2 regions of the Priestia sp. SIMBA_032 genome follow, and region 1 is predicted to be linked to the other one. Evidence: riboswitches for the same ligand, from Rfam matches in the RefSeq annotation. Region 1 holds a riboswitch; the other holds the start of a gene.
What was found. A riboswitch is a leader RNA that binds a small molecule or an ion and turns the genes downstream of it on or off. The one in region 1 is predicted to bind ZMP and ZTP.

Region 1 (7,763 bases):
ATTTTTATATCATGATTTTACAAATATCATTTGTGAATTCAACGGGATCACTAATAGATAAGCCTTCAATTAAAAGAGCCTGGTTATATAATAGATTTGTATAAAGGTCTAATTTCGCTTTATCATTTTCAAGTGCATCTTTTAAAGAAGCGAACACATCGTGATTTACGTTAATTTCTAGCACTTTTTCTGCTTTTACATGCTGATTGTCAGGCATAGTACTTAAAATTTTCTCCATTTCAATCGTTACTTCACCATCAGCTGATAAGCAAACGGGATGTGTTTTTAAACGTTTAGACGCGCGGACATCTCCTACTTTTCCCGCCAAAGCTTTTTTCATATAGTCAAATAGCTCTTTGTTTTCTCTTTCCTCAGACTCATTGAGCTGTTCTTCCTCTGCTTCAATCCCTAAGTCACTGCTTGAAACAGATTTAAATTCTTTTTCTTCGTACGTCATTAACATTTTAATCGCAAATTCATCGATATCTTCTGTAAAATACAGAATTTCGTACCCTTTATCTGCAACCAATTCTGCTTGAGGAAGCTTTTCAATTCGTTCGTACGATTCGCCTGATGCATAATAAATATACTTTTGATCCTCAGGCATGCGCGATACGTACTCGCCTAATGTCACTAGCTTTTTCTCTGTAGAAGAATAGAATAAAAGCAGGTCTTTTAACACGTCTTTGTTGCTGCCAAAGTCACTGTAAACGCCGTACTTCAGCTGACGGCCAAATGATTCATAAAACTTCTCGTACTTTTCACGTTCGTTTTTAAGCAAGCTTTTTAATTCATTTTTGATTTTCTTGCCGATGTTTTTGGCAATCAGCTGAAGCTGGCGGTCTTGCTGCAAAATTTCACGTGAAATATTAAGAGATAAATCTTCAGAATCTACCATACCTTTTACAAAGCTAAAGTAATCTGGAAGAAGATCTGCACATTTATTCATAATTAAGACACCGTTTGAATACAGTTCAAGTCCTTTTTCAAATTCTTTTGAGTAGTAGTCAAACGGACTATTTTCTGGAATAAATAAAATGGCATTGTAGCGAATCGTTCCATCCACATTAATGTGAAGGTGAGTGAGCGGTTTATCAAATCCGTAGCGCTTTTCTGAATAAAACTGCTCATAGTCTTCTGAAGTCAATTCATTTTTGTTTTTCTTCCAGATCGGTACCATACTGTTGATAACTTGTTCTTCGGTATAATCTTCTAGCTCGTTATCCGCGTCTTCTTTAGGACGTTTTTCCGTTATGTCCATTTTAATCGGGTAGCGAATAAAGTCTGAATACTTTTTAATGATCTCTTTTAAACGATACTCTTCTAGATACTCATCATATGTTTCATCTTCTGTATTTTCTTTAATTTTTAAAATGATTTGAGTTCCGACCGTTTCTTTTTCGCAAGGTTCAATTGTATAGCCATCAGCACCAGTAGATTCCCATTTATAGGCTTTATCGCTGCCTAAAGCTTTACTAATCACCGTTACGACATCTGCTACCATAAACGCTGCGTAAAACCCAACGCCGAATTGGCCGATAATCGTGTGCCCGTCCTTTGTTTCATTTTCGTTTTTAAACGCAAGAGAACCGCTTCTCGCAATTGTGCCCAAGCTGCTTTCAAGCTCTTCTTGCGTCATGCCAATTCCAGTATCCGTAATGGTTAAGGTACGGTTAGCTTTATCTGGTGTTACTTTTATGTAGTAGCTTTCTTTGTTAAAATGCAAGGAGTCGTCTGTTAAGGCTTTGTAATAAATTTTATCGATTGCATCACTTGAATTTGATAGAAGTTCTCTCAAAAATACTTCTTTTTGAGAATAGATGGAATTAATCATCATCTCTAATAATCGCTTTGATTCAGCTTTGAATTCTTTTTTTGACATAAGAAGTTCTCCTTTCCAAATAGGGCTTATAAAATAATTAGCACTTGAGTTGATAGAGTGCTAATCACTCTTCTTATTTAACATGTATTGGGGTGTTTGTCAATATATTAGGAGATTTACCAAAGAGATTAAAAATTAGACTGAAAAAAGCAAACTTTTAAAAAAAGGTTGAACGTTCTGAAAGAGTTTGCTAGAATATACTTAATTTCAAAGACTATATGTGACTGGCGAAACGCGGATAACCGTGAGGAAGCATATAGTGACGTAGCCGTTCGCCTGGGCAGAGGTAAGGGATTAATACATATCTCTTACCTCTTTCTGTTTAGGGGGAGAGGATATAGAAGTTATCAGACATGTAGGCTAAAAAACCAGACTTTTAAAAAAATTAAAAATGAAGTTCCTTTATCCAAAGGTAAAAACATGTAAAACTACGATGATAATCAGAGGAGAGTACAAAATGAGCACATTAACATTGGAAAAAGTACAAACAATCAAAACATTAAACAACATTGCACAAAAAGGTCTAAATGTTTTTAATCAAGAAGGTTATCAAATTGACAACGACAGCGAAAATCCAGATGCTATTGTCGTGCGTAGCTTTAACATGCACAGCATGACATTTGACCAAAATTTAAAAGCTATTGCACGAGCTGGAGCAGGGGTTAATAATATACCAGTGGACGCTTGCACGGAGCAAGGTATCGTTGTATTTAATACGCCGGGAGCTAATGCAAACGCAGTAAAAGAAATGGTTTTAACTACAATTATGGCTTCTTCTCGTAACTTATTTGCTGGAGTTGAATGGACAAAAGGATTAGATGGCCAAGGTGATCAAATTCCTAAGCTAGTTGAAGCAGGTAAAAAACAGTTTGTTGGAAAAGAAATCAAAGGCAAAACATTAGGCGTTATTGGTTTAGGTGCGATTGGTGCTCTTGTAGCAAACGATGCGCTTGATTTAGATATGGACGTAATTGGTTTTGATCCATTCATTTCTGTTAATACAGCTTGGAATTTGTCTCGCAACGTACAGCGTGCCATGTCTCTAGAAGAACTATTTGCAGCATCTGACTATATTACGGTTCACGTTCCATTAACGGACGATACAAAAGGTGTTTTCAATAAAGAAACGTTTAGCATCATGAAACCGGATGTTCATATCTTGAACTTCTCACGCGGTGAGCTTGTAAACGAAGAAGATATGAAAGCTGCTCTTGAAAGTGGAAAAGTTGGTCGATACATTACAGATTTCCCAAATCAAAATGTCTTAAACATGAAAAATGTTGTGCCAATTCCTCACTTAGGGGCATCAACTCAAGAATCAGAAGAAAACTGTGCGGTAATGGCAGCACGTCAAGTGAAAAATTTCTTAGAAACAGGAAACGTTAAAAATTCAGTAAACTTCCCGAATGCATCTCTTCCTTACACTGGGAAAAAACGCGTAGCTGCTTTCCATCACAACGTGCCGAATATGGTAGGACAACTTACGCAAGTATTCTCAAACTATAATTTAAACATCGCAGATATGGTGAACAGAAGCCGCGGTGAATATGCGTATACAATGATCGATATTGACAATCAAGTAAGTGACGAGATTGTGCCTGAGCTAGAAGAAAAAATCGGTCAAATTGAAGGAATTATTACAAGTCGTATTATCTAATTTGGTTCCCGTCATATTTTAGTGTTACAGCCCTAACTTAGAAAAGTTAGGGCCGTTTTTACATGGTGTTTATCTTCATATCGTTTCCTTCATTCCCATAGCATATAGAAATACCTTTAAAGAGGTGAACGTTTTGTCAGGAGAACTGATAGGAATTTTGATAGGGTCGCTCATCGCGCTGGCAGGAACATTCATTACGTCTGTCGTAGCTATAGTGATGTCGAAAGAGCAATACAAACAAGAGCTTCGCAAAGCATTTATCCAAAAGAAAGTTGATGCCTATACCCATGTGTGTCAAGTTATTCTAGCTATAAAAAACGATTTACTTACAAAAACTGTTTCTTCAGCTGGCTTAAATTGGACGGCTCAATCTATTAACAAACTAGCAGATGTGTGTATTACGGAAGGGCTATGGATCGATGAAGAAGACAGCAAAAAGCTGGAGGTTCTGCAGAAGCAGCTTTCAAAGTTTGTATTTGATGAAATAGAACTGTCTAGACAAGATATTCTCACAGCCTGTTATGAAATTGTTGAATATTGCGAAAAAAAGGTAAGGATTCTTCATTTTATGACTACAAAAGAATAGGTGATTACTACTTTAAGAAGTGATAGTAGAAGTATTAAAAAAGCATCGGTCTTAACGATTGTATGAGAAGTGTATGAGCTATTTCATATTTAATACAGTTCTTAACAAACAGTAAGTGTTTATGAAAAGAACTTTGCAGCAGCATACAAAGTTCTTTTTTTCGTTCAATTGTGGATATAACTAAAGAAAAACAAAGCAAGCAAAAGGGTAATTCCAACTACACAAGCCACTTGAATGGTATTTAAGGATGTTGATAACCAAGGGATTAAAGGGATAATACATAAAACTAAGCTACCTAGTACAATAGCAAAACGAATAACAAAGACGACTGTTATAGAACGAATGCCACATACAGCTGATATACTAATCACTTCTTTGTAGAATGAAATAACTTTTTTGTCCAGGGTTAAGCATGCTTAACATCTCACGTTAATGTCTACATTCACATTATCTTAAGTTTCAATTCATACTGGCTTCATATAAATTAATCATACTGAATGTATTAATGAAAGATATGAGGTGGAACAATGTTAAAAAAGCTTTTTAAACTACTTACACAAGAAACCGAGATATCTAAAGATAAAGAAGTAGATCTCCACGAAGAGAACGATTTTAACGAAGTTTGTGATGATCATTTCATTATAGATGAGTATTAGAAACCCTATAAAATGCTGCGAAATTTAAAGAATTGATTGAGTATATCCGTATAACCAGTAATTGCACAAGGGTCGTAAAGGTATACTTTTACGGCCGATTAATATTGATAAATTGCTTTTCACATGAAACAATGTGAAAAAAATGGGCATCCTAGAAGTAAAAGGAGGGGATAGAATGGGCAAAGAACCAAATGATGAAACAAGTGAAGGGCTGAATCAGCTTTTTGAAATCATCAATGCAAAAGGCGACGAGGGCGAACTTAGAGAAATTGTCAGCAGGAGCAGTGAAAAGAATAATCATAAAAATCATGAGGATCAATCGTAAAAAGAAAATAAAAAACCTCTTCATGGAAATCATGAAGAGGTTAGATGAAATAGTATTGCAACCATTCCATCCCGCAGAGTTTTAAAGTGTTTTAAACTCTTGATACGACTGGTTTTATGGAACTGATGGGATTCGAACCCACGACCCCTTGTCTGCCAGACAAGTATTCTCCCACTGAACTACAGTCCCGATTATGTAGAGCCTTTATTGCGTGTTGACTCTACTATATTTTAATACGTATGCCGCGCGTTCGCAATAGTTATTTTCAGTGTTTTCTAATTTCTTCATATGAATATTAACTTCTAAAAAAATCATTTACTTCTTGTTTATACGTATAAAAAAAACTTGGAATTTGGCTTGGTTCCAATCCTTGTGCAGCGTATTTGCTGATGGATTCGTAGTACCATTTCTGCTTCTCGAATCCTCTTTTAAAGCTATTCCAAATCGTATCTCCTTGCTGATCGTAGCTTTCTTTTAAAGATCGTAAATTGTCTAATTTATCTGCTACAATTAAAGATTTCACTTCAAGAGAACCAGTTTTAACGATTTGAATTGTATGCTCTTTACGTTCTTCCCAGCTTTTTGATTTGTCTTCTGTATGAGCTTCAACAATCTCTGCTACCTCTAAGCCAAATCTTTGTACAATTTCTTCAAGTGTTACACTTGTATCTTCTACAGCATCATGCAGATAAGCTGCTGCAATTACTTCTTCACTAAAACCTGCTTTTTCTAAAATATTACCTACGTTAATAGGATGAACAATATAAGGTGTATCGGACAGCTTGCGCATTTGGCCGCTATGAGCGTGTTCTGCATATCTACGTGCTTCTTTTATTAAAGACATCATATTCCTCCACTTTTTATCCAGTATATCTTCATATTATTAGTATAAACGAATATAGCTTTCCTCACTTTATAAAATTGCACAAATTCATTTCTTATAATAAGGGAAGGCTACCAAAATCCCTTCTTATTGTAGTTTTTTTATAAAGCCTAATATCTATTTAATAGGCCTGTATCAGTTGCCATTTCCTTTTTTATTCATAGTTTGTATGAAGGAGTGATAGCAATGCAAAACCGTAATAATCAAAATATTAAGGTCATTGATGTTTCTCATCACAACGGAACAATTGATTGGGCAAAAGTGGCGTCGGATGGTGTAAAAGGCGCGTATATTAAATTAACAGAAGGCACAACCTTCTTAGATAAAAAATCATATGATAATTATATAGGTGCAAAAAATGCAGGTCTACGTGTAGGCTTTTATCACTTTGCTCATGTTGATAATGATCCCATTGCAGAAGTTAATTTCTTTTTAAATAAATTAGGCAGCATGAAGGTTGATTTGCCTCATTGCTTAGATTTGGAAGAAAATAAAGGGAAAACAAAAGCGCAGGTCACAGCCTTTGCAGTTAGATGGATGGAGTATATTGAAAGGAAAACAAGCATTACGCCTATTCTTTATACGGGTTATAGTTTTATTAAATCCAATTTTACAAGCGCTGTAGCAAAATATCCGTTATGGGTAGCCCGTTACAGTGGAAGTAACCGTTCTAAGGGATTTGCTAATCCAGGGAATACAGCCATTTGGAATAGATGGGCTATGTTTCAATATACAGATCAAGGAAAGGTAAAAGGAATTAACGGAAATGTTGATATTAATGAAATGGATTTAGATTTTTTTAATAGTATCAATACAGGCATTACAGTAGTGGAAAATAATAAACCCTCAGCGCAATTGCAGCAAGGTGATAGCGGACTAGCTGTAAAAGAATTGCAGCAAAACTTAATTAGATTAGGATTTGAACTTTCCCAGCAAGGAACCGATGGTCAATACGGCAGCGAAACTATTGCAGCTGTTAAAGCTCTTCAAGAAAAGTATGGATTAACGTCAACTGGAAAAGCTGATGAGAAAACATTAGCTAAAATGATGGAATTGCTTAAGGGTGTAAGTAATCCTGTCGAAGAATCATTACCAAAGGTTACTTCACTCGGAGATAAATATGCTTTTCAAGTAAAAGCGAAGAAGGATATTGGAGTCTACAAATATGCAAATGTAACAGAGAATTTTAGAACGATAAAAAAAGGCACGGTATTTAGCGTATATGGCTATACGAATGCAGCATGGGCTGTTCCAGGCGGATTTGTGCAAATGAAAGACGTAGAACCTATCCCAATTACAATTAAAACAGGCGGATTAAGTAAAGACATGGAAACAGAGTTTCGTGCTTTCTTAAAAAATGAAGGAATTGACAGTGAATTACACGTACATGCAATAGGTAATCCGTCCGCTGAACTTACCGCAGCTGGACTGGATTTTGTAAAAGTTAAACAGTTTTTAGATAAAAAAGGCTGGTACTACAAGCAATAAACTCCCGCTCCGAAGAGCGGGGGGTTATTTTGGTATTTTGTAAAAAAAGAATAGCAGAGATCAATTAAGTAATTAAAATATGTTCTAAATAACAAAGTATGTAATAACAAAAAAGGTTCTATGTATAGTTCACCTCTAACAGTCATATTTTTAGTCAACAGCTCATGGAGGGTAAATGAATATGAAAAATACGCAGATTCGAATTGAAACACTATCCTATCACTACGAAAACATTATGGTGAATGATGAAGTAGAGCGTGCGATAAAAAGTATTGAAGTGACGTAT
Region 2 (7,763 bases), on a different contig from region 1:
TTCCTCGTTAAACGCTTTTTTCTGTTCTTCTATGACAGCTGTTTTATCGGCGGTTACATATTTATCATAATCTACATTTTCTTTGTTTAAGTAAAGAACTTCAGTGTAAGCTTGCAGAGCTTTTTCTGGGTCTTGCAGCTTATTATAGCTTTTTGCGTATTTCTTCGTATCCAGTGTTAATGTTACTTCGTCGATTTCTTCATCATAATCAGAGGATGTTGGCTGCAGCCCAATTTTGTACTTTTTATCTTTTTTAACTTCAAAGACGAACGTTAATTTTTTTTGCTTCCCAGCCCCAATCTTGTCAGATGAACTGCTTTCTAGTCCAAGTTCCCGACTGTTCACTCCCGTTTTTGGAGATAATTGTTCATCTCCTTCATATAAATACACACCGTCGTAGTCCGATAAGGATATACTGTTTTTGGATACATTTTCACTTTCAAATCAACTTTCAACAGCCCTTTTTCTTCACTCGTAGCTCCTTCATCACTATCTACTAAAATATAAGAAGCGCTGTCAATAGATGCTTCAATCGCCTTATTTTTAGCCGAAGTAGACCCTCCCGTTTCCTTAGAACTGTTACAAGCCGCTAATACTAGCATAAGTACAAAAACCAAAGCCAAAACATTCATTTTTTTCACAGCTGCCCAATCCCCTTTATTTTGTTTTTTTAGAACTTTATCCCAAATAAAGGTTCCCCTGTGTAAATCCTTAAACCTTAAAATCTATATTTTTTACAATATTTTGATAAAAACTAAGTCTAAATTCTCCATAAATAAAAAACACGAGCACCCGCTCGTGTTTTTTATTTAGTTATTTAGATTGAAAATTCTCTTGATTGATTTGTTCAGCTTCTTTCATATATCGGTTAGGTTTGCCACTTTTAATTCCCCAGTAATAAAAAGCTAATGATACGCAAGCAATGACTAGCATATCCCATCCGAAAGGCAAAATATTTTTGCCTCCGAATTTTTCGCTTCCTATGTAGGAAATAAAAATCATGCACGCTAAATAGATAAGCATCCAAGCCCCGGTTAAAAATTCTTTTTTAAAGCCCACCCATTTATTTTTCGCTTGGTAATAAAAATAAACTGGCAGGCCAATTGCCATGATAAAGATCACTTCACCTGTAAGTGGCCACCTTGCCCAGTAAAGCGTCAAAGAAGCAAAAACGAAGCCGCATGGCGCAATAACTGATGCCCCTTTTAAATAAAACGGACGGTAAAAGTGTGAAGCCGTTTTTCTTAATGTTATAAGCGCTACAGGGCCCATAATATAAGAGATAAGCGTCGCTACTGAGATCACTTCTGCTAAGACACCCCATCCTCTAAATAAAAAGAGAAACAAAAAGCAGGCTGCTAAATTTAGCCACATAGCTGGGCGCGGGACATTGTAAAGTGGATGAAGAGTACCAAATATCTTTGGCAAATATCCATTTTGCTGCATCCCGTATAACATTCTAGAAGTAGTTGCCGTATATGTAGCACCTGTGCCGGAAGGAGAAACAAATGCATCTGCGTATAACACAATTGTTAGCCAGTTAATTCCAAGCGCAATCGCTAAATCAGCAAAAGGAGAATTAAAATTCAAATGATTCCATCCATCAGCAATAGATGACGGACTTACTGCTCCGATAAAAACAATTTGCAATATAATGTATACAATTCCAGCAATAAAAATTGAACCAATTACAGCTACCGGAATCGATTTATTAGGTGATTTTGCTTCTCCTGCCATATTTACAGGACTTTGAAACCCATTAAATGCAAACACGATACCTGACGTTGCCACTGCCGTTAAAACACTGGCCCACCCATAAGGGGCAACCCCATGCTCACTTGAAAAGTTACCGCTATGAAAACCAGCAAAAAATAAAGCCCCTGCTGTTAAACCAGGAATAATTAATTTAACAATCGTAATAAATGAGTTTGCTTTAGCAAAGAGATTTACCGTCCAATAGTTCACAAAAAAATAAACGAATAATAACAAAGACGCAACTGCCAGCCCCTTGGACGTTAAAATGCCATTGTCTACTAATTCATGAGTCCAGCGAGCCCATTTCCACGGCCACGTACTCATATATTGCACAGATGCAATAGCCTCCACTGTTATCGTTGAAGCGATTGAAATCCAGTTAGCCCAAGCAGCCAAAAACCCAATAAATGATCCGTGTGAATACTGAGGATATTTAACCATCCCCCCTGCTTGTGGAAACATCGCGCCCAGTTCAGCATATGACAGGGCAATGGTCAAAATAACCACCATTCCAATAACCCATGAAAAAATAGCCGCGGGTCCTGCAATTTGAGCTGCTTTCCATGCTCCAAACAGCCATCCTGAACCGATAATTGAACCTATGCCTGTCATGGTTAAAGCAAATGTTCCCATCTTCCTTTGCATATTGCTCATCCAAATCTACTCCTCTTCCCTAGGAAAATAAAAAAAACACTTGCGAAATTTTCTCAAGTGTTTGCCCAGGCGCGCGGCTTATACGCTATATGCTCCCCCATGGTCATCCATGTTGCGCCAGTCACATATAGGAATATATTTTTTATCAGTATATAACATCCATTACTATTACTCAATACACAAAAATGTTTACATTAATTTTTAAAAATAATAAATTATTCGTAAAATTCTAAATTTATCTTCTAAAAACCTCTTTTTAATTACACAAATGAACTAAAATCCTAACTTTACTTATCATTTGATTCTTTTAACCCACAAGAAAATCCCCTTCCACAAGTTATGCTAATATATATTATTCGTTTACAAAATACGAATTAACATCTATATATCCATAGAATTCTTGCACTAGACCCTTTACTTATATACAATATGAAGAAAAGATACCAAAGTGAAGTGCCCACCACTTAGCTGCGCTTGAAGTGGGAGACTTCTTTTAGGAAAACGTTAACACCTACATATCATGCACTTCGCAACGAATGAAGTACTTCGAGCAAACTTCTCTGTTTACGCAAGCAAAAAACAGGGAAAATTACGAAAAAAGATTGTTAGAGGGATGCTTATGAATTATGCAAATGTAAAAGTTCTTTATTTTGATGACGACGGAACCATTCCAAATCACCCTCGTCTTCCAGTTTTGTTGTATGAACACGTATTTATTAGTAAGAAAGAAAAAGTAGAGAGCATTTTTAATTCTCACAACTGGAAAAACAGCTGGGTAGGCGGCATATATGATTTTCACCATTACCACAGCAATTCTCATGAAGCACTAGGTGTAATTAGCGGATCTGCGCGTTTAAAACTAGGTGGACATATGGGAGAAAATATCGTGGTGCATGCTGGGGATGTACTCGTACTCCCTGCAGGTACAGGGCATATGCGTCTGCAGTCAACTGCTGATTTTAAAGTGGTTGGGGCTTACCCAGAGGGCATGGATTACAACTTACGAACAGGAAAACAAACTGATCGCCCTCACGTATTTGATGAAATTGCACAAGTACCTATTCCCACAACGGATCCTGTTTATGGCGACAAAGGACCATTGACAGAGTGGTGGAACTAGACAAGCACTTATTGTCTAGTTTTTTTATTTGCTCGTTTTTATAGCTTTTATAAATCTCTATTTGAACATATAAATTCTTTTTCTTTGATGCAATAGCAATATACTTTATCTCATCGAGAAAATTAACTTTCTTCTTTTCCGTTCTTTTTTTGCTTCAAAGGCAACTGCGCTTAGGTTCTCCCGTGCTTTTTCTTCCCTAATTATTTCAAACATCTTCTTCTCATGCCCTTTTTTTGTTTTTCTAAAAAAATTTTCATAATTTATAACGAAATTTTCAAAAAACTTATTGCTTTACTATGTCAGACTTGCTATCATAGTGAACATTGTTAGAGAAATTTTAGAGGAGGAGTAAAAATTGAACAGAAAATTCATAATATTTATTTTATTCATCATTCCATTTATTGCTCAATTCGCTTTTTTACCTTTTGTAAATAACATTCATCCAATTATTTTTGGGTTACCTATTTTGCATTTATGGTTATTTTTATGGGTCTTCTTAACGCCCGTGTGTACATTTATCATTTATCGTTTACAAAAATCTTGGGGGGACATTGAATAATGCAAGGAAATTTAACCGCACTTTTAATCACATCAGCAATTGTTCTTGTCGTTATCGCCATCGGCTTTATAGCGGGCCGTGACAAATCATCTAGAAGCTCCGTTGAAGAGTGGGCTGTAGGGGGAAGACGTTTTGGAAGCCTGCTCGTCTGGCTTTTAGTAGGAGCAGATTTATATACTGCTTATACATTCCTAGGTCTTACAAGTACAGCTTATCAAGGAGGAAGCATCGCATTTTTTGCCATCCCTTACTCTGTTTTAGCCTTTTTAATTTCATACTTTTTTCTTCCAAAGCTTTGGACTGTTGCTAAAAAGCACAAACTTACTACGCTTGCTGATTATGCTAGAGAACGTTTTAGCAGTAAATTTCTCTCCTCTTTAATTGCTATAGTAGGTGTATTGATGCTCATTCCATATATCGATCTTCAGCTTAGCGGTATTCAAGATACTCTTCGCGTTGCAGGAACTGGCTACATTAACGTAAAAGCTGTCGTTATTCTTTCATTCTTTCTTGTGGCTCTTTATACCTTTTTCAGCGGAATTAAAGGTCCCACATATACGGCAATTATTAAAGATATTTTAGTATGGGCGATTATGTTATTTATGGTTGTTTCTCTGCCAATTATGCATTTTGGAAGCTGGGGCAACATGATCGACAATGTTGCAAAGGATGCACCTCAGCTATTAACGATCCCAACACAAGGACCTAAAGGCATTCCATGGTTTATTACAGCATCACTCGTATCTGCTTTAGCTTTATTCATGTGGGCCCACGCTGCTACAGGTGTTTTCACTGCTAAAAGTGCAGATTCGCTTCGTAAAAATGCTGTCTTCTTACCTCTTTACAATATTGTTTTAATTCTAGTCATCTTCTTAGGGTTTATTGCTTATCAAGTATTACCTCAAGATACAACGGATCCTAGATTAGCATTATTAACCTTGATTCAATATTCATATGGCGGCATTGGCCAAGGCTTAGCTTATGCAACGATTGCTCTTGCTTCATTAATTCCATGTTCTATCATGGCTATCGGAGCGTCTAACTTATTTGCAAATAATATATTTAGAGATTTAATTAATCCAAATGTACAGGGTAAAACATTAACAATGGTTACTCGTTCTATGGTTTTTGTTGTTATTGGACTGGCACTTTTATTCGGTTTATTATTCCCTCAAGCGCTTGTTTCCCTACAGTTGCTAGGGGTATCGGGCATGGTACAAATCTTCCCAGCTATTGTTATCAGCCTGTTTTGGAGAAATCAATCAAAAGAAAGTACGATTGCTGGATTAGTAGTGGGGCTGGTTGTAACGTTTACCGTTCATGCCACAGGAAATTCATTTGGTCTTTATGAAGGGTTCTGGGGATTATTATCTAACTTACTTGTAGTTGTTATTTTAAATCCAATCTTTGCTGCAAAAACCAAAGCAGCAACAAATGGCGTGAAAGAAACATTATTTTCTAAAGCCACTACGCAAACTGAATTAAAGAAAAACGCATAAAAAAGTTCAGCCAACTGGCTGAACTTTTTTTAGATAATATTCTCTTTTTCAGAAGGGGAGGAAGTTGATTCTCTTTCCCAGCATTCAATATTTTGATTATTTTCTAACGCATCTTTATAAAAGACTGGATTTTTCCCTTCCTTTTTCTGCTGAGTATAGTCATGCAAGGCAGAAAACGCCACTTTCGATAATAGAAAAATAGCAATTAAGTTCACCACTACCATCATCCCCATAAATAAGTCTGCCAAATTCCATACAAGCTGAAGCTGAGCGACCGACCCAAAAATAACCATCGCTAAAACACCTACACGATAAGACCAAAGCCACATCTTATTTGAATTTAAAAATTCAATATTCGTTTCTCCATAATAATAATTGCCAATTAACGTACTAAAAGCAAATAGAAATACCATGATAGCTAAAAACCCTGATGCCCAAGAACCGATATGTGTACTAAGAGAAGCTTGCGTTAATTCAATGCCGCTTAGTCCCTGCTTATAGGCGGGGGATAAGAGAACGATAAATGCTGTGCTTGTACAAATCACGAGTGTGTCCGTCAAGACTCCAAATGCTTGGATAAGACCTTGTTTAACTGGGTGACTCGTCACGGCAGTTGCCGCCGCGTTGGGAGCACTTCCCATCCCTGCTTCATTGGAAAACAGTCCGCGCTTTACTCCATTGATTAACGTTGCACCAATCGATCCCCCAAGCGCCTGTTCAAACCCAAATGCATTTTTCACAATTAGAGATAGAACCGCAGGCATTTGATCAATATTTTTAAAGATAATGAACAGAGCCATTCCAATGTATAAAACGGCTAATACCACAACGATGTATTCCGATATCTTGGCGATGCGTTTGATCCCGCCAAAAATAATTGCCGCAAATATAACTGTCATAATAATCCCAATCAGCAAGCGGCTCGTTCCAAAAGAGTTCTCAAATGCCAGTGTAATCGTATTAGACTGCACAGCGTTAAACACCAGGCCAAATGATAGTGTAATGAGTACAGCAAATAGCCCACCCATCCATCTTTTATTTAACCCTTTTTCCATATAATAAGCGGGTCCTCCTCGAAATCCGTTTGCCCCTTTTACTTTATAGATTTGAGCGAGTGTACTTTCTACAAAACTTGATACTGAGCCGATAATGGCAATAATCCACATCCAAAATACAGCACCCGGACCGCCAAGAGCAATAGCAATCGCTATGCCGGTAATATTTCCTGTTCCTACTCGAGCTGCCATGCTTATGCAGAAAGCTTGAAACGGGGAGACTCCCCCATCTTTAGCCGATCGTCCTTCTTTCAAAACAAGTACCATTTCTTTCAACATGCGAAACTGCAAAAAACGGGAGCGAACCGTAAAATAAATACCGATTGATACAAGTAAAATAATTAATAAATTCGACCAAAAAAAATCATTGATGACACTAATTACACTTTCGATTGCTTGTTGCACGCCTATCACCTCATTAAAAAATTTGGTAGAACAAATGCAAAACATGAAAGTTTTTTCTCTTGGTGTTTATATTATTGAAGCGAATGAAGAGTACGTAAATAGACTAAAAAATACTCAAATCCCATTCTTTTGCGATTTTTTTTAGCAGCGTAACGCCTTTTACGCTATTCCCGTACTCATCAATAGCTGGACTGTAAATTCCGATACCGCATCCGTCAGGAAATGGAGACTGCTTTTTCGTATTAGGTGGCACCAATGACATGATTCCTCCTGATACACCGCTTTTAGCTGGCATACCAACAAATGCCGCAAACTTTCCTGAGGCATTATACATACCGCATGTAAGCATGAGCGCTTTTGTTAATTTAGCTACTTCTTTTGGAATTACTTGTTTGTGAAACACTGGATGATATCCGTCTAATGACAGAATTAATCCGATTAGCGCAATATCTTCAGTCGTTACTTCAATTGAGCACTGCTTTAAGTAAACCTCTAGAACTTCTTCTACTTCTCCTTGTAAGTAGTTTGTTTCTTTTAAATAGTAGGCAAGCGCACGATTTCGATGAGAAGTTTGCCATTCTGATTCAAAGACGGTTTCATTAATGAGCGGTGTTTTCCCGGTAAGCATTGTTATCACATCAAACAAATAGCTTAATTTTTCTTTTGCCGTCTCCCCAGATAAAAGAGATGAAACCGTTAAAGCGCCGGCGTTAATC

Region 2: another riboswitch for ZMP and ZTP. It lies ahead of aimA (glutamate/serine transporter AimA); the one in region 1 lies ahead of SB717_RS11240 (phosphoglycerate dehydrogenase).

The regions. Positions count from the first base shown of each region.
Region 1 covers NZ_JAWRXD010000003.1:205,218-212,980, reverse strand. Annotated here, with positions in the region: gene htpG (molecular chaperone HtpG) at 5-1,882, opposite strand; ZMP/ZTP riboswitch at 2,093-2,171, shown strand; gene SB717_RS11240 (phosphoglycerate dehydrogenase) at 2,340-3,539, shown strand; gene SB717_RS11235 (hypothetical protein) at 3,673-4,125, shown strand; gene SB717_RS11230 (hypothetical protein) at 4,957-5,106, shown strand; tRNA gene SB717_RS11225 (tRNA-Ala) at 5,224-5,295, opposite strand; gene SB717_RS11220 (HD domain-containing protein) at 5,402-5,950, opposite strand; gene SB717_RS11215 (GH25 family lysozyme) at 6,176-7,477, shown strand; gene SB717_RS11210 (hypothetical protein) at 7,659-7,763, shown strand, end outside.
Region 2 covers NZ_JAWRXD010000001.1:1,006,709-1,014,471, forward strand. Annotated here, with positions in the region: gene SB717_RS05020 (DUF5105 domain-containing protein) at 1-390, opposite strand, end outside; gene SB717_RS05025 (hypothetical protein) at 342-641, opposite strand; gene aimA (glutamate/serine transporter AimA) at 814-2,409, opposite strand; ZMP/ZTP riboswitch at 2,466-2,544, opposite strand; gene SB717_RS05035 (cupin domain-containing protein) at 2,930-3,529, shown strand; gene SB717_RS05040 (DUF3311 domain-containing protein) at 3,885-4,088, shown strand; gene SB717_RS05045 (sodium:solute symporter family protein) at 4,088-5,587, shown strand; gene SB717_RS05050 (alanine/glycine:cation symporter family protein) at 5,617-7,047, opposite strand; gene SB717_RS05055 (glutaminase) at 7,151-7,763, opposite strand, start outside.